DNA from 4 places in the Halomonas sp. MES3-P3E genome. Region 3 is predicted to be linked to each of the others. Evidence: predicted binding sites of a transcription regulator. Region 3 holds the regulator's gene; each other region holds the start of a gene.
The links. Region 3 encodes LexA, which represses DNA repair genes until DNA is damaged. Its sites were predicted from a motif close to TACTGTNTANNTANACAGTA; they were not measured.

Region 1 (4,452 bases), on a different contig from region 3:
AGCTTGGCAGCGTTTGTGTTCGCCACTGTTCTTTTCTTTCAGCACTTGGTCTTACCGGACTAGGTCTGTCAGTACTGAATCTGTCAGGGTTGAACTTTTTAGGAGCCAATAACATGCCCATCTATGAATATGAGTGCAAGGCCTGTGGCCATCGCCTGGAAAAATTGCAAAAAATTAGTGCCGATCCGTTGAAGGATTGCCCTACATGCCAAAGCGATGGCTTGGAACGGCTGGTCTCGGCCGCGGGTTTCCGCTTGGCCGGCGGTGGTTGGTACGAAACCGATTTCAAAACGGGTAGCAAAAAGAATCTGGTTGCTGATGGTAAAACTGCCTCCACAGAGACCGCTAAATCAAGTGATTCCAGTGCTACTCCCAAGAGCGTTACTCCCAGTGACAAAGGCGCCGCAGCATAACTGCGGCAGTCAGGGTCGGGGACGCCCGCGACACATTAATTGCCACGTAACAGAACAGGATTTGACATGCGCAGCCATTATTGCGGCCAGCTAAACGAAACTTTGGTGGATCAAACGGTTACGGTATGCGGATGGGTTCATCGCCGCCGCGACCACGGTGGGGTCATTTTCCTCGACATGCGCGATCGCGATGGCATCGCTCAGTTCGTGGTCGATCCTGATACCGCCGAGGCGTTCGCCACTGCCGACCGTGCCCGCAGTGAGTATGTCCTGCGTATCACTGGACGTGTTCGGCTGCGCCCTGAAGGTACTCAAAACGCCACCATGCCCACAGGCATGATTGAAATATTGGCGAAAGAGGTCGAAGTACTCAACACTGCGATTACACCGCCTTTCCAACTGGATGAGCATGGCAAGGTAGGCGAAGAGGTGCGCTTAAAGCACCGTTATATCGACCTTCGCCGTCCGGACATGATTGAGAAGCTACGCCTGCGTTCGAGCATTTCTCACAACGTACGTGCTTATCTCGAAAGCCAGGGCTTCCTGGATATCGAAACACCGGTACTCACGCGTGCCACGCCTGAAGGTGCCCGCGATTACTTGGTGCCAAGCCGTACCCACGCGGGAAGTTTCTTTGCGCTGCCCCAGTCACCACAGCTCTTTAAGCAGCTGTTGATGGTGGCCGGTTTTGACCGCTATTACCAAATCGCAAAGTGCTTCCGCGATGAAGATCTGCGCGCCGACCGTCAGCCTGAGTTCACTCAGATTGATATTGAAGCGTCGTTTGTGGAAGAGAGCGATATCATGGGCATTACTGAATCCATGATTCGTCAGCTATTCCAGGACGTGTTAAAAGCCGAACTACCTGAATTTCCGCGCATGACTTGGCAGGAAGCAATGGATCGCTTTGGCTCTGATAAGCCGGATCTGCGCATCCCGCTTGAATTGACTGATGTCGACGATCTGATGCAGCAAGTCGATTTCAAAGTTTTCTCTGGCCCGGCCAGCGCGGATGATGGTCGTGTAGCGGCGCTGAAAGTACCCGGTGGCGCTAAGCTGTCGCGTAAAGAGATCGACGAATACACCAAGTTTGTCGGCATCTACGGTGCCAAGGGCTTGGCGTGGATCAAGGTCAACGAGCGCGCTAAAGGACTTGAGGGTCTGCAGTCGCCGATCGTTAAGTTCATGGAAAATATCGTTGAAGAGTTGCTCGATCGGGTAGGCGCTGAAGATGGCGATATCATCTTCTTTGGTGCAGATAAAACCCGTATCGTCAACGAAGCCATTGGCGCGCTGCGCGTCAAACTGGGCGCTGACCTTGAGCTCTACACTCAGGAATGGGCACCGCTGTGGGTAGTCGACTTCCCGATGTTTGAAGCTGACGACAATGGCCGCCTCAGCCCGCTTCACCACCCCTTTACCGCGCCTTCTTGCAGCCCGGAAGAGCTAAAGGCCGACCCAGCGAGCGCACTTTCGCGCGCTTACGATATGGTGCTCAACGGTACCGAATTGGGCGGCGGCTCTATTCGTATCCACGACCAAACCATGCAGAGCACCGTTTTCGAGATCCTCGGCATTGGTGAAGTAGAAGCTCAAGAAAAATTCGGCTTCTTGCTGGATGCGCTTCAGTACGGCGCGCCGCCCCATGGTGGCTTAGCCTTTGGTTTGGACCGCCTCGTCATGCTGATGGTGGGTGCTAAGACTATTCGTGAAGTCATCGCCTTCCCGAAAACCCAAAGCGCTGCTTGCTTAATGACGAATGCCCCAGGCGAAGTCAGTCCTGAACAGTTAAAAGATTTAAACATCCGTCTACGCCAGAAGGCCAAGCCGGAAACAGCCACCGAATAACGTGGTTGGTTAAGTGCCTAACACCGACGCTCCGGCGTCGGTGTTTTTGTATAAAGCCCCAACGAGTGTCGACGACATGGATGAGAAAAAGCCTGCTAATCCTGTCCGTATCCTGGGTATTGACCCAGGGTCACGCGTGACAGGGTATGGGGTAATCGACGTGGTCGGTGTGAAGCCCTGCTACGTGGCAAGTGGTTGTATTCGCACGGCGGAAGGGGCGCTAGAACAACGACTGGCACAGATTTATGCCGGTCTTAGCGAAGTCGTCGGTTTGCATCGGCCCAACCAAGTGGCTATTGAGCGTGTCTTTATGGCCAAAAACCCTGATTCGGCGCTCAAGCTGGGCCAAGCGCGGGGGGCGGCGCTTGTCTGCATGGCCAATCATGGATTGAGCCTTGCCGAGTACGCCGCGCGGCAGATTAAACAGGCGGTGACAGGCCAGGGCGGCGCGGACAAAGAGCAAGTCCAGCATATGGTGACCGCTATTCTGCAGCTTTCTGCTACTCCCCAGGCTGATGCCGCGGATGCATTAGCGATTGCGTTAACGCATGCCTTTAGTGGTTCTGTCTTTAGCAGCCATGGCCTACCCGCCGCGCCAACGCGGGCCCGTCGTCGCTCCACAGGCCGCTGGCGGCTGTAACGGTTACTCTGCGTGTGGCTGAACTACTGGTCACCTGTACAGAGTCGCTTTATAGTAAACGTCTGTTTTCACCCTCTTGTTTTATTATTTCAACACCTGTGCGAGCGACTTTATGATTGGACGTCTAAGTGGCCAGTTACTGGCAAAGCAACCTCCCTGGATTGTTATCGACGTTCATGGTGTAGGCTATGAGCTGGAAACCTCGATGAATACGCTGGTAGCACTGCCTGCCGTCGGTGAAAGCGTTTCATTATTTACTCATCTAACAATTCGTGACGATGCTCATTTGCTATATGGGTTTGGTAGAGAGCATGAACGAGCGCTTTTCCGCGCGCTGATCAAAGTCAATGGGGTGGGGCCCAAGCTGGCGTTAGCGATTTTATCAGGTATGGATGAAGACGCCTTTATGCGCTGTGTGCGTGATGATGACAGCAAGGCGTTGACAACACTGCCGGGGGTGGGCAAGAAAACCGCCGAGCGGCTGATTATCGAAATGCGTGACCGCTTCCCCGAGTGGGAAGATGGCAGTAACGCACTACTGCCTCTAGAGGCCGCTAATGGCCGAGCATCCGCCCGTGATAGCCTTGCCGATGCAGAAGCCGCCTTAGTCAGCTTGGGGTACAAGCTGACTGAGGCATCGAAAATGCTCGCCGACATTGACCCTAATCAGTCCACCGAAGCACTGATTAAAGCCGCGCTCACCCAACGCATGAGCGGCTAAGCGAGCTCGCATTAGCAAACGTCAATTCGACGCTGTCATTTTGTAATCGTTATTAAGAAGAGCACTTATGCTAGAACACGATCGGCTGATCGCCGCTGAGCCCGAACAGGGGGAGGGGCGCATTGATTACGCAATTCGCCCTAAGCGACTGGATGACTATATTGGCCAGCCGCGTGTCCGCGAGCAGTTGGAAATCTTTATTGGCGCCGCACGGCTGCGTGAAGAGAGCCTGGACCACACGTTGGTATTTGGCCCGCCTGGGTTAGGTAAAACGACACTTGCGCATATTATTGCCACCGAGATGGGGGTCGGAATGAAGTCGACCTCTGGCCCGGTGTTGGAGCGGGCGGGGGATCTCGCTGCCATGCTGACCAATCTTGAGCCTGGCGATGTGCTTTTTATCGATGAAATTCATCGTCTTTCGCCGGTGGTCGAAGAAGTGCTATACCCGGCCATGGAAGATTTTCAGCTGGATATCATGATTGGCGAGGGTCCGGCTGCGCGCTCTATCAAGCTGGATTTGCCCCGCTTTACCCTGGTGGGGGCGACGACGCGGGCAGGTTTATTGACCTCTCCACTGCGCGACCGGTTTGGCATCGTTCAGCGGCTTGAGTTTTATAATCTTGAAGAGCTAACTGAAATTGTTTCGCGCTCGGCGCGCCTGTTGGGGGTTGAAACTAGCCACGACGGCGCGATTGAAATCGCCCGCCGTTCCCGCGGTACGCCACGAATCGCTAATCGGCTATTACGCCGTGTGCGTGATTACGCTGAAATGAAAGGCAACGGTGTGGTCGATGTCGCCATAGCCGATGCTGCCCTCAATATGCTCA
Region 2 (4,452 bases), on a different contig from region 3:
GTCGAAATCTTCGCCGCCCAGGAAGGTGTCACCGTTGGTGGCCAACACTTCAAACTGGGTTTCGCCGTCGACATCGGCAATTTCGATGATTGAGATATCGAAAGTACCGCCACCCAGGTCGTAGACCGCGATGGTTTTGTCGCCGCGCGATTTGTCCATACCGTAGGCCAGTGCGGCAGCGGTCGGCTCGTTAATAATGCGCTTAACGTCTAGACCGGCGATGCGGCCAGCATCTTTTGTCGCCTGACGCTGGCTGTCATTGAAGTAGGCCGGTACGGTAATAACCGCTTCAGTGACCGTTTCGCCCAAGTAGTCTTCGGCGGTCTTTTTCATTTTCTTCAGCACTTCCGCGCTAACCTGCGGCGGTGCCATTTTTTTGCCTTTTACTTCAACCCAGGCATCACCGTTATCTGCTTCGGTGATTTTGTACGGCACCATTTTGATATCTTTTTGGACAACGTCGTCTTTAAAGCGACGGCCAATAAGGCGCTTGATGGCGTACAGCGTGTTTTCTGGGTTAGTCACCGCTTGGCGTTTTGCCGCCTGACCGACCAGCGTTTCGCCATCATCGGTATAAGCGATGATAGAAGGCGTTGTACGGCCGCCTTCGGCATTTTCAATTACTTTAGCGCTGTCACCATCAAGCACGGCCACACAAGAGTTAGTGGTGCCCAGGTCGATACCAATTATACGTCCCATAGCAATACCTCGAATTCGGTTGTTACAAAACTGAAAATTTAGCTTTTAAAGCTTGTCTGCGGGTTTCCCCGCGGGGTTGCCCTTTATTTGGGGGCCGCCGCTGACTTTTCAAGGGCTTTTTTTCACCCCCTGCTTTCTTACCCTATGCAGCCATTTGCTTAATTGGCTTTTTGGCTCACTACCACCATCGCCGGGCGCACCAAGCGTCCATTGAGTAAATAGCCTTTTTGCATAACGTCCATCACAGTATTGGGATCAAGATCCGGGTTGGGCACCATGGTCATGGCTTCATGCACTTGGGGGTCGAAAGGCTCGCCGTGGGGCTCAATGCTTTCCACTCCGAACTTGTTGAGTACATCCAACTGCATTTTCAAGGTCATGGAAACGCCTTCGCGGTGAATCTCCGAGGCTCCCTCTTCCATGGTCTCAAGCGCTTTTTCCAAGCTATCAACGACCGGCAGCAGTTCTTTAACGAACTTCTCTAGGGCGAACTTGCGCGCTTTTTCGGCTTCTTGCTCAGCACGGCGACGCACGTTTTGCGCTTCCGCAGCGGCGCGCAGGGCTTGATCCTTGGCTTCGGCTAAGCTTTGCTCGAGCTCGCCTACCTGAGCGGCCAGCATTTCTGCTTCAGGGTTATCGACACTGCCTTCAAATGACTCTTCGTCATTGATCAACCCTTCCAGCTCGCCCTCCATCAAGCGCTCTTCGGCGGCCTGCTCTTCCGCTTGCTCGGCGCCATCCGCTTCTTGCTCGTGGCGGGCCAGCTCGTCATCCATCGGTGTTTGCGGTTCTTTCGCCATGTTGTGCTCCTATTAAGTAGGGCGCTGCCACGCGGGCGGCGCGCAAAGAAGTAAGCCGTTAGTTACTAGCCTTAACTGATCATGCACGCTATATGGGGGCCATAAATTCCATCTCAAGAGGTGCATTGAAGTGAGTTATTAACTACTGTATAAATTAACAACTATTGGTTAAGTATCCAGCTTCAATGCTGTACCGCCTCGGGAGGCGTCATGCTTACTCAGCTAGCTATTCAAGATTTCGCTATTGTTGATCATTTAGAGCTCGACCTCACCGGTGGCATGACGGCCATTACCGGGGAAACCGGGGCGGGCAAATCGATTCTTTTGGGCGCTTTAGGGTTATGCCTGGGCGAACGCGCTGATGCCGGGAGCGTGCGCCACGGCCGCGAACGTACCGACCTTTCCGCCCGTTTCGACATTCAGCACCTGCCCGCTGCCGTTGAGTGGCTGTCAGCCCGCGAGCTCCCTGCTGAAGAGTGCCTGTTGCGCCGTGTCGTCACTGCCAACGGACGCTCCAAAGCCTGGATCAACGGCCAACCCGCGACTATTTCAGATCTAAAATCCCTCGGCGAGCAACTGATCCAGATTCATGGTCAGCACGCCCATCACGCCTTAATGCGAGAAGAGACCCACCTTGCTTTACTGGATGACTACGCGAATCTAAACGACGCAACCGCTCAACTGGCCGTTACGTTTCGCGAGTGGCGCAATTCGCGTCGGCAGCTGAAAAAGCTAAGCGAAGAAGGCAGCGAAGTAGAAGCCAAACGGCAGCTACTGCGTTATCAGGTAGAAGAGCTAGATCAGCTTGGTTTAGCAGAAGGTGAACTGGCCACCCTGGAAGAAGAACAGCACACGCTCGCGCATGCTGAGGAGACGCTGCGTGAAACACAGTTTGCCGCTGACTGTTGCGCCAGCGATGAAGGTGGCGCGCTCTCGCTACTCAACCAAGCTTTCGCCCATTTAAGCGCGCTGCCGGGTAGCGACAAAGGCACGCTGGCCAATACGCTCGCCATGCTGAGCGATGCCCGTATTCAAGTGGAAGAGGCTTCCAGTGAGCTCAACCGTCTCGCCAGCACCACCGAACTCGACCCTGAGCGGCTGGCTTGGGTGGAAGAGCGCATGACCGACGTACATCGAATTGCCCGTAAGCACCACGTTGCCCCTGACGAGCTATGCGCCCTGCATGCTGACCTACAACGGGAAGTCGCGCAGTTAGAAGAGGGGGGTAATGACCTGGAGGCACTGAGTGCGCGAGTCGTTGAGCTACGTGAAAGCTACCGCCAGGAAGCGAAAAAACTCAGCGAGAGCCGTCAAAAAGCCGCGCTTCGCCTAGGCAAGGAAGTACAGCAACAGCTGGGCTTTTTAGCCATGGGCAAGGCCCGCTTTGAAGTGGAGGTTACCGCGAAAGAGGCGCCCTCTCCTGAAGGCCTTGATCGTGTGCAATTTTTGATCAGCGCCAACCCCGGCCAGCCCGCGCGGCCACTAACGAAAGTAGCCTCCGGCGGTGAATTGTCTCGGATTAGCTTGGCCATTCAAGTGGTCGCGGCGACGCACTCAACGGTGCCAAGCCTAGTGTTTGACGAAGTAGATGTGGGCATTTCGGGCGCGACCGCAGAAATCGTTGGTCAATTACTCCGCAAGCTAGGTGAAAATGGTCAGGTAATGACCGTGACCCACCTACCGCAAGTGGCAGCCCAGGCACACCAGCATCTGCATATCGAGAAACAGGCGAAACGCGACACCACGCTGACCCAGATGGCACTACTTGACGAACAGGGGCGCATCAGCGAACTGGCACGCATGCTGGGCGGCGTGACGCTTTCTGACCAAACCCTCGCCCATGCCCGTGAAATGCTGCATGCAAGCCAGCGCCCGCCGCACTAACTTGAAGAGCACCTACCAGGACTTTATAAGCGGCAAAATCAGGACTTTATAAGCGGCAAAATAAAACGCCCCTGATTACCGGACAAATTCCATTGATGGCGAATTCGAACAGGTAATGCAGGGGCGTTCATATTTTCGAGCCGCGTGCAGTGTCTAACCACGAACGTTATTTCTTGTTCGTTGGCCCGCTGTCTTGGCGGGTCACATCGGAGCCACGCGGACGAACATAAAGCACTAGCGCATGATCCACTAACTCGTAGCCATGCTCTTCAGCGATTTCTTGCTGACGACGCTCAATGATTTCATCAACAAACTCAATGATCTCACCGCTTTCAAGGCACACCATGTGGTCATGGTGATCCTCTTGGGTCATCTCAAAAACTGCATGGCCACCGTCAAAATTATGACGAATAACCAACCCCGCTGACTCAAACTGAGTCAATACACGGTATACAGTCGCCAGGCCAACATCTTCGCCCGCATCAATCAGTGTTTTATACACTTCTTCCGCGCTAAGGTGGTGCTGACCCGAAACATTTTCGAGAATCTGAAGTATCTTGACGCGCGGCAGGGTCACTTTCAGACCGGCTTTGCGCAATTCATGGTTCTGATCGGCCATGGTCGCTCTTCGCAGTAACAGGTTAGGTCGGGTATGATCAACCGAAACCACGATAGTGAAGAATAGGTCCAAATGCAAAAATTGACTCGAATCATCACGCTCTCCGTTGCCCTGACCGTTGTTAGTGGCTGCAGCTACGTTGGCGTGTACAAGCGCGATATTCCCCAAGGCAACCTGGTCACGCAAGAAATGGTGAGCCAACTTCAGCCCGGCATGACGCAAGAACAGGTCACGTACGTGATGGGCAGGCCGCTGTTAGAAGCGCCCTTCGATGCCAGCCAGTGGGACTATGTATTTCGTTTAGACAAGGCGTACGGTGATGTAGAACAACGCCGTGTTACGCTCACCTTCGACCCACAGGGCCGCTTAGTGAACATCGAGCAAGAGGGTGATTTATCGGCAGCGCTGCCGCTCGACGGCGAGAGCAGCATGGGGCCAGCAACGGAAGGT
Region 3 (4,452 bases):
CTGGGGATCGCGGCTAAAACTTCGGTCTCCAATAACACTTGAGATGCCGCTTTCGACATCCAGTACCGGAGCAAAGCTAAGATCCAAACCGCAGGCGGCCATTTCCATGCCCAATAGCCAGCCAGCATCTTTTGCGAGCGCAAGACCATCATCGGGGTTGGCGCTATAACACTCACCAATGCGAGCCATGGCAGGAAGACGCGTCATCCCTTCTTTAATACGCTGAACGCGGCCACCCTCTTGATCAACGGCAAGCAATAAGTCCGCACGCACACGTCGAATATCGCTGCAGAGCTGGCGTACTTGGTAGCCGTTCTGGACATTGCGGGCAAACAGAATAACGCCCCCTACCACCGGTTCTAGCAGCAAGCGCTTTTCTGCGGCCGTTAATTTCGGGCCTTCAAGGTCGAGCATGACCGGGCCTAACGGTTGAGTCATCGTGATAGGTCCATTAAAAAAGAGGCGGTGATTCTAGACGATCGTCTAGCGGTGTCAAAACAGATTAGTCAAACGACTGACGACCGCCGTGCAACCAAACGGGGGTACCTGGTAACGCTAACGAAAAGATATAGAGCAAATCACTATTGCGTAAACGAATACAGCCGTGGGATGCAGCAACGCCCATGGGCTGATCAGGGGGCGTACCATGAAGATAAATATAGCGACGCTGTGAATCGACCTGACCACCACGGTTCACGCCTTTTTCTAGTCCGCATAGCCACAGGATGCGGGTCAAAATCCAATCCCGCTTCGGATATGCTTCAGCTAGCGCAGGAGAAAATGCCTCCCCCGTCCAGCGACGACCCCGAAATACCGCATTATCAGGCATCCCGTTGCCGATCGCGGCTCTTATATAGTGCCAACCATGGGGTGTTTTGCCACTGCCGTTGTGCTCACCAACGCCCGCGAGGCCAGACGATATCTCACACTCATGCAGCACCTTCGGCCCTCGCCAACAGCGTAGCTGCTGCTGTGTGGTATCGATTTCCAACCAGATGTCCTCTACAGGGGGAAGCTCAGCGAGCTTGGGCGTTCGCATATTTTCCTTCTTCAAGTGCTGGGGGCAACGGTGCATTCATGGCAGCCACCACTACTGGGCGCAACCGCCTAACCAAATCCCGCACGGTGACCTGCTCTTGATAATCCTTTTCAGCGATATCGCGCAGTGCATCAAGGCCTGAAAGCGTAAAAATCACCGTACCAAGCATAAAGTGTAGCCGCCAAAAGCGTTCCGCGTCAGGCAAGTCGGGCGTGGCTTGACGCACTAACTCGGTGAAACGGGTAAACACATCACCATACTCTTGCTGAATATGACGCCTAAGATGCCCCTGCGCTTGGCTATAGGCAAGGCCCAGCAAGCGCATAAACACCTTTAAACTGTTGCGCTCAGCAGGCACTGCCAGCACGGTGGTCGCCATGGTTTCGAGTAGCGTTTCCAACGGAATAACGCGCCCTGCATGCTGGGCTTCAAGTTCATCAAGCGCAGTATGAAAACGCTGGGTGAACGGGTCCAGATAGCGTGAAAACACGGCCTGAATTAAGGCTTTTTTGGAACCAAAATGGTAATTCACCGCCGCTAAATTGACGCGCGCTTTGCTAGTGATGTTGCGCAGCGATGTTTCAGCAAAACCTCGCTCAGCAAACAGCACTTCAGCGGTGTCGAGTATTCGAGTTACCGTATCAGATTGAGCCATGCCGCTCTCCGGGGAAACGAGTGTTTAAAACATAGCAAAATACTATGCCATATCGCTGGTGGGCTCAACGCTTGATTTTCTGATGAAATATGGCTGTCTATATGAGTAGAAGCTTAGTTTAAAACGATTAGGAAAAATTCGGGGGCCTTTCTAGAGAGGGGGTTGACAAGACATGTACTGGACAGAGGAACATACTGTATACTTAACCACTTATCGATTAAGTCGACTTTTAATTTGTTACTGTCTATTCACTATTTTTGGAGTCTGGTATGTCGCGTCCGCTAACCGCTCGCCAACAGCACGTATTTGATTTTATTGTTAAGACCATGGGCGAATTTGGCTACCCTCCGACCCGTGCTGAAATTGCGAAAGCACTGGGGTTCCGCTCACCTAACGCCGCGGAAGAGCACCTGCGCGCGCTCGAGCGTAAAGGCGCTATTCGCATTATTCGCAATACTTCACGCGGTATTCGCCTACCCAATCAAGAGCCCCAGGAGTTAGTAGACAGCACCGCAAGTGCGTTGCCAGCTGCCAATATTGAAGCCTCGCCTGCTGGGCTGCCTGTGATTGGCGAAGTAGCCGCCGGGAGCCCTATCCTAGCGGCTGAGCATATTGACCGTTACTGCCCTCTGCCAGCCGAGTACTTCACTCCTAAAGCCGATTATCTGCTGCGTGTGCGGGGCCTTTCGATGAAGGATATTGGTATTTTAGAAGGTGATTTATTGGCAGTTCACCGTACCGAGCGGGTGCGCGATGGCCAGATTGTCGTTGCGCGCCTGGATGATGAAGTAACCGTTAAGCGCTTCAAACGCCAGGGCCACCAAGTAACGCTATTTGCGGAAAATGCAGACTTTGCGCCCATTGAAATCGACCTGCGTTCACAGTCACTCGATATCGAAGGTGTCGGCGTTGGCGTTATTCGTGGCGGTAATGGCCAGGCACTGGGCTAACCACCGTCGCTACTGCATGTCGATATAGCGGTGGTCATTAAAGGTGGCCACCCAATTAGGATGATAGACCAGCAGAATACTCAGCAGCATCCCGGTAATAAACGCCTCTGAAGGCATTAGTAGAGGTAAGAAGCGAGCATACTCCTGGGCAAGATAGATAGCGTTAGGGTCTGTACCTGCCACGATGATCAGCAGCACGGCAGCCAGCCCTGCCCCTAATGTTGCCAACGCCGCCCCAAAAAATCCGCAGGCAAATAGAAACACCATCAGGTTATCCGGCAGGCGGCGATCTACCAGCCGCCACACTGTGCCAATAATGGCAGCCGGAACAATGCCCGTTACCAGTACATTCGCCCCCAGTAGCGTCCACTCATTGCGGCCGATAATTACCATTGCCACATTAATGAGTATATTGCTGATCAGCGCTAATGGCGCTTTAAACACGAGTGTCATCAATACCGTAAAGACGAGATGCAGCGTTAGCCAGTCGACCGCCTGAGCGCGTAGCTGCCACATCAGCGCCACTGCCAGCGTTGCGCCTAACCAACGGTGCTGAAGAGCAGTGTCTTCCAGTAGCACTTGCCAGGGCCGCCGCCAAAGAGCCCACACCACTACGCCTAACGAGAGTAGCGAGGTGAATATCAGCGCCCAGGGCGCCAGTACACTTTGTGCGAACGACATAGCGGCTTCTCACATTATCGAGCGTTAGCTAAACACCACGGTCTTGTTGCCATGCACTAAAACCCGATCCTCAAGATGCCAGCGTAAACCGCGTGCGAGAACGGCTTTTTCAACATCACGCCCAAAGCGGACTAGATCGGTTGGGGTATGGCAGTGGCTAACGCGATGAATATCCTGTTCGATAATCGGGCCCGCGTCGAGTTCCTCGGTAACATAGTGGCAGGTGGCGCCAATCAGCTTCACTCCGCGCTGATATGCCTGGTGGTAGGGCTTAGCCCCAGCGAAAGAGGGTAAAAAACTGTGATGAATATTAATCACCCGCCCTGCATAGCGTGCGCACAGGTCAGGCGGCAGAATTTGCATATAACGCGCCAGCACGACGCAATCAGCACGTGCACTATCGATTTCTGCTTGCACCTTGGCAAATGACACTTGCTTGTTATCGGGGTCGACTGGCACATAGTGATAAGGAATGCCGTACCATTCGGTCAATGAACGCATATCGTCATGGTTGGAAATGACGCCAACAATATCGCAATCCAACTCACCCGCCTGCCAGCGATAAAGCAAATCTACCAAGCAGTGTGACTCTCTAGAGACCATCAATACCACCCGGCGGCGCTGCTGTGTATCCACCAATGACCACTGCATATCGAATTCGATTGCCACCGGCTCGAACGCTGCACGTAGCGCTTCTACCGACATCCCCACTGAATCCGCCAAGATTTCGTAACGCATAAAAAAACAGCCCGTTTCTAAATCAGAGTGCTGGCTGGCTTCAGTGATAGACCCCCCTTGCTTAGCAATAAAGCTCGATACTCGGGCCACAATACCTACCCGATCAGGGCAGGACACAACTAAACGATAATAATGGGACATGTGAGCGACTCTTGACCTATTTCTAAGGTAATTATGACAAACCAACGGCTTAGGTTGCATAGTGTATCGGAAGGCCAAGGATGATTGTTAGCCGCCCCTGCCTTCCCGTATAGTTGAGTCACTACTTTTTAGGCTTTTCATAACTGATGCACTCTCCACGCGTTCAAATTCGTCCCCGTCGTCGTCCTCCGCTGCGCATGTTGCCGCTGGGGGGATGCGGTGAGATTGGTATGAATCTAACGCTCTAC
Region 4 (4,452 bases), on a different contig from region 3:
ATCCGCAGGCGCAAACGCCAGCCCCCACAGCGAGCCAGTGACCAATAACAGCACCGCTGCGGCCCAAAACCAGGGCTGTAATTTGGCGCTAATGCCATAGAACCACTTGGGTGATCCCAGTTTGTGTATAAAGGCCCACATAGCGTGTCCTGTCCTTAACCGTTAATACTGATACGCAGCGATGCGGCAATCGCCCACGGCGCTAACATAAGTGAAGCGGCCAGCAGCGCGCCTAAGATAGCCAAGTGCGCAGAGACACCGTCGCCCAAAATAGCCGCCTGGACGGCACCTGCGCCAAAAATGAGTACCGGAATATACAGCGGCAGCACTAGCAGCGAGAGCAGTACGCCGCCCCGCGCCAAGCCGACGGTTAACGCCGCCCCAATGGCACCAATCAGGCTCAAGCTCGCCGTGCCCAGCGCCAGCGATAGCGCCAACACCGCGTAACTACCCGCAGGCAGTGCGAGCATAATGCCCAGCAGTGGCGCCATCAGTGCCAACGGCAGCCCGGTCAGCAGCCAATGCACGGCCACTTTCGCCACGCTTAATGCAGCCAGCGGCTGCGGAGCGAGTAACAGCTGTTCAAGGCTGCCGTCGTCGTAGTCACTGCGAAACAGGCTATCTAGTGACAGCAGCGCGGCTAACAGTGCCGCCACCCATAGCAACCCCGGCGCAATCGTCGCCAACAGCTCAGGGTCGGGTGAAATAGCGATCGGAAACAGGGTGATCACCAGAGCAAAAAACACCAGCGGATTGAGCACTTCACCGCGACGTCTCAGCAGCAGCGTCAAATCACGCACCAACGTGGCCTTCACCGCGATCATCAGCCCGCCCTGATGCTCAAGCAGTGGCACTGAAGGGGCATCCATGACGGAGTCTGATCCGTTTAGAGAGCTATCTGAAGAGCTGTGCAAGCCTGTTTTCTGCAACCCTGTTTCCTGCAATCCGGTCTCCTCTACCCCAGCGCTATGCGTCTTAACAGCGATGACGCGGCTAACTCGTGGTGTGTCGTTACTAGCACGCAGCCGCCCGCTTGAGCATGCCTAATCAGTTGCCTTTCAAGGGCTGCAACACCGTGGCGATCAATGGCGGTGAAGGGCTCGTCTAGCACCCACAGCGCGCGGGGTGTCAGCGTCAATCGCGCCAGCGCCACACGGCGCTGCTGGCCTGCCGAGAGTTGAGCGGCGGGCACGTCTTCAAAGCCTGCCAGGCCAACCTGTTCAAGGGCATCCAGGCGCTGCTCCTCGCCCTCTTGTGCCCCGCTGCCCTGTCCTCCACTGCTCTCGCCACTCAGCGCCTGATACCACGCTAAATTTTCTAAGGGGGATAGCCCAGACTTGATGCCTGGGGCATGTCCTAAATAGAGCAAATTAGCGAGAAAATGTTCACGGACACTCTGCATTGCAGCGCCATTCCAGAACAGCTCGCCTTCATAGTCGCTCAGTTGCCCGGAGAGAATTTTAAGCAGGCTAGTTTTACCACTGCCATTAGGCCCTTCAATTCGCACGATTTCACCGCTGCGAATATCGAGATCCAGCCCCTTAAACAGTGAGCGATCATCACGTTCGCAGGACAGCTGTCGGGCTTGTAGACACAGGCTCAAGAGTCTCTCCAGGCACATTGATTTCGCGTCGAACTCTACACGGAAAGCCCGTTTCTCGCCACTCACTCTATGCGGCGCTGGGTCGCAGCATGACCTCAATCAATATGGCGTAAGACCAATTACTGCTAGCACTGTATGCAAAAACAGGTCTATACTGAAAACCACTGTATGAAAGAACATGCAATGGAGATTTCTCAATGACCATATCGATGGCAGCACCTACCGTTAAGCCTAACCACTTACACTCGGTCCCGCGTACCTATGCGCCGACGCCTAGCATTACTCGTCGCAATACCTATGCGCTTAAAGTGCGTGGTAACGCAATGCGTGATTGCAACTTGTTCGATGGCGATGTCATTATTATTCGGCGTTATCAGCATGATGCCCAAACAGAAACCGCCGTTGCCGAAATCAACCAGCAAAAAATCGTCTTGAAGCAGCTCTCGATCAGCCGCTTTGGCGTAGAGCTATGGCCTGAGGATACGTTGCAGCCAGCGCTATTTTTGCATAACCGTGATATTCAGGTGCTCGGCATGGTGATGGGTGTTGAATCTCATCCAAAAACTGGCCTGCAAAATAAGGCTACTATCACGGAGCATTAATGCGTTACCGGGTGCCGGAACTCCCCCTTTCGTCTTGGCAGACCACTGACATCGAAGTCGAAAAAAGTCACTTTATTACCTGGACCTGCCACGCCTCAGACATTGATGCATTCACCCGCATGCTGGCGGCGGCTAAAGCCGAGCATCCCAATGCGAGCCATCACTGCACGGCCTATATTGCTGGCCCACCCGGCGAGCAAAATTTGATTGGCTTCTCTGATGATGGCGAACCTGGCGGCACCGCGGGTCGCCCAATGTATCAAGTTCTGCAGGGCAGCCAATTAGGTCAAATTGGTTGCGTGGTGATCCGCTATTTTGGCGGGACGAAGTTAGGTACCGGCGGCTTGGCCCGCGCTTACGCTCAGGCGGTTAGTCATGCTTTGGAGACGCTACCTACCCGGGAAGTGGTCGAGCGCGATCTTTATACCTTGCGGCTCGGCTTTGCCAATGAAGCGATTGCCCGCGCCTGGTGCGAAGAGCAGGCTATCCCCATTGAGCAAGCGGATTACGATGGCGACGGTGTTCGCTTGACCATTGGTTGGCCACGGGACAACCCACTTGACCTTTCCCCGCTAGAAAACCGCTTGAAGAGCGCTATTGAGGTTCTCTCTGCACCAATGGCATGACGCAGCAGAGCGAAAAGGCCCCCTATGTCATTGCGAGGAGCTTGCGACGCGGCAATCTCATCCTATCTTGAGCACTAACCCCAGATTGCTTCACTTCGTTCGCAATGACACCCACCGGTCATTGCGAGGAGCCTACGACGAAGCAATCTCAAGCCTACACTGAAAACCAATCCACAATTGCTTCACTGTGTTCGCAATGAACACCCCCTATGTCATTGCGAGGAGCTTGCGACGCGGCAATCTCGTCCTGCGGTGGCACACAAACCGAGATCGCCGCGCTTCGCTCGCGATGACAGAGGACTAGTTAACCAAGGTATTTAATCATCACCCCGGCCGCAACCGCCGACCCAATAACACCTGCCACATTGGGTCCCATGGCGTGCATCAACAGGAAGTTATGCGGGTTCGACTCCAGCCCCACCTTGTTGGCCACCCGGGCAGCCATCGGCACCGCAGAAACACCGGCAGCACCAATCAGCGGGTTGATGGGCATTTTACTGACCATGTTCATCAGCTTGGCCATTAACACCCCCGCGGCCGTGCCGATCCCGAAGGCGACAATCCCCAGCCCGAGAATGCCTAACGTTTCAAACGTCAGGAAGCTATCGGCCATTAACTTGGAGCCGACGGACAGCCCCAGAATAATGGTCACAATATTGATCAGGGAATTCTGCGCAGTATCCGATAAACGCTCGACCACACCGCACTCGCGCATCAAGTTACCGAAGCAGAACATACCGAGTAGCGGGGCGGCATCGGGCAGAAACAGTGCGACCAGAATCAACAGCATCAGTGGGAAGACCACTTTTTCCAGCTTGGAGACCGGGCGCAGCTGGGTCATCTTGATTTGCCGCTCTTTATCGGTCGTCAGCAGACGCATGATCGGCGGCTGAATCAGCGGCACCAACGCCATGTAGGCGTAAGCGGCCACGGCAATCGCCCCCAGTAATTCAGGCGCCAGTACGCTGGAGACGTAGATGGAGGTCGGGCCATCCGCACCGCCGATAATACCAATCGCGGCCGCCTGATTGAGAGAGAAGTCCATGACGCCCATCGAGGTCAGCGCCACGGCGCCAAACAGCGTAGCAAAAATACCAAACTGAGCGGCGGCACCTAAAAACAGCGTGCGCGGGTTCGCCAGCAGCGGGCCAAAGTCAGTCATTGCCCCAACGCCCATAAAGATAATCAGCGGGGCGATACCCGAGCCGATTGCGACTTTATAGAAGTTATAAAGCATGCCGTCGCTGTAGCCAACACCCACGGCGATGTCTCGCGCAGCACGCAGCTGGTCGGGTGCGACGCCATCATGGGCGATCATCTTCAGCGACTCCCGCCATGCGTCTAAGTTCGCCAGTGGGTCAAGGGACGCACCCAGCGCTGCTGCCATTTGCTGTAGCACCGCCGGCTTGGCCACCTCAATCGCCTGGTCGAGCGCAGAAATGGCTAGCCCGGCTTCAGGGATATTGGCCAGAATGCCGCCAAAACCAATCGGCACCAGTAGCAACGGCTCAAACTTCTTATAAATGGCAAGGTAAAGCAGCAGAAGACCCACCATGATCATCGCCGCTTGACCGAGCTCAAGGTTATATAGCCCCGAGCCTTCCCATAACGTCACTAATTT

Region 1: the regulator LexA is predicted to act here: its motif matches at 2,926-2,945, upstream of ruvA (Holliday junction branch migration protein RuvA).
Region 2: the regulator LexA is predicted to act here: its motif matches at 1,643-1,662, upstream of recN (DNA repair protein RecN).
Region 4: the regulator LexA is predicted to act here: its motif matches at 1,733-1,752, upstream of CXF87_RS19870 (LexA family protein).

The regions. Positions count from the first base shown of each region.
Region 1 covers NZ_PJBT01000185.1:184,315-188,766, forward strand. The annotation lists gene CXF87_RS15715 (FmdB family zinc ribbon protein) at 114-413, shown strand; gene aspS (aspartate--tRNA ligase) at 480-2,261, shown strand; gene ruvC (crossover junction endodeoxyribonuclease RuvC) at 2,338-2,901, shown strand; gene ruvA (Holliday junction branch migration protein RuvA) at 3,014-3,622, shown strand; gene ruvB (Holliday junction branch migration DNA helicase RuvB) at 3,690-4,452, shown strand, end outside.
Region 2 covers NZ_PJBT01000016.1:55,178-59,629, forward strand. The annotation lists gene dnaK (molecular chaperone DnaK) at 1-699, opposite strand, end outside; gene grpE (nucleotide exchange factor GrpE) at 858-1,499, opposite strand; gene recN (DNA repair protein RecN) at 1,710-3,383, shown strand; gene fur (ferric iron uptake transcriptional regulator) at 3,550-4,002, opposite strand; gene bamE (outer membrane protein assembly factor BamE) at 4,075-4,452, shown strand, end outside.
Region 3 covers NZ_PJBT01000009.1:39,038-43,489, forward strand. The annotation lists gene nagZ (beta-N-acetylhexosaminidase) at 1-438, opposite strand, end outside; gene CXF87_RS03035 (L,D-transpeptidase) at 503-1,039, opposite strand; gene CXF87_RS03040 (TetR/AcrR family transcriptional regulator) at 1,017-1,694, opposite strand; gene lexA (transcriptional repressor LexA) at 1,964-2,644, shown strand; gene CXF87_RS03050 (energy-coupling factor ABC transporter permease) at 2,654-3,325, opposite strand; gene purU (formyltetrahydrofolate deformylase) at 3,350-4,204, opposite strand; gene CXF87_RS03060 (ribonuclease J) at 4,435-4,452, shown strand, end outside.
Region 4 covers NZ_PJBT01000192.1:3,671-8,122, reverse strand. The annotation lists gene CXF87_RS19885 (heme ABC transporter permease) at 1-141, opposite strand, end outside; gene ccmB (heme exporter protein CcmB) at 156-869, opposite strand; gene ccmA (cytochrome c biogenesis heme-transporting ATPase CcmA) at 956-1,603, opposite strand; gene CXF87_RS19870 (LexA family protein) at 1,801-2,205, shown strand; gene CXF87_RS19865 (IMPACT family protein) at 2,205-2,831, shown strand; gene CXF87_RS19860 (sodium ion-translocating decarboxylase subunit beta) at 3,136-4,452, opposite strand, start outside.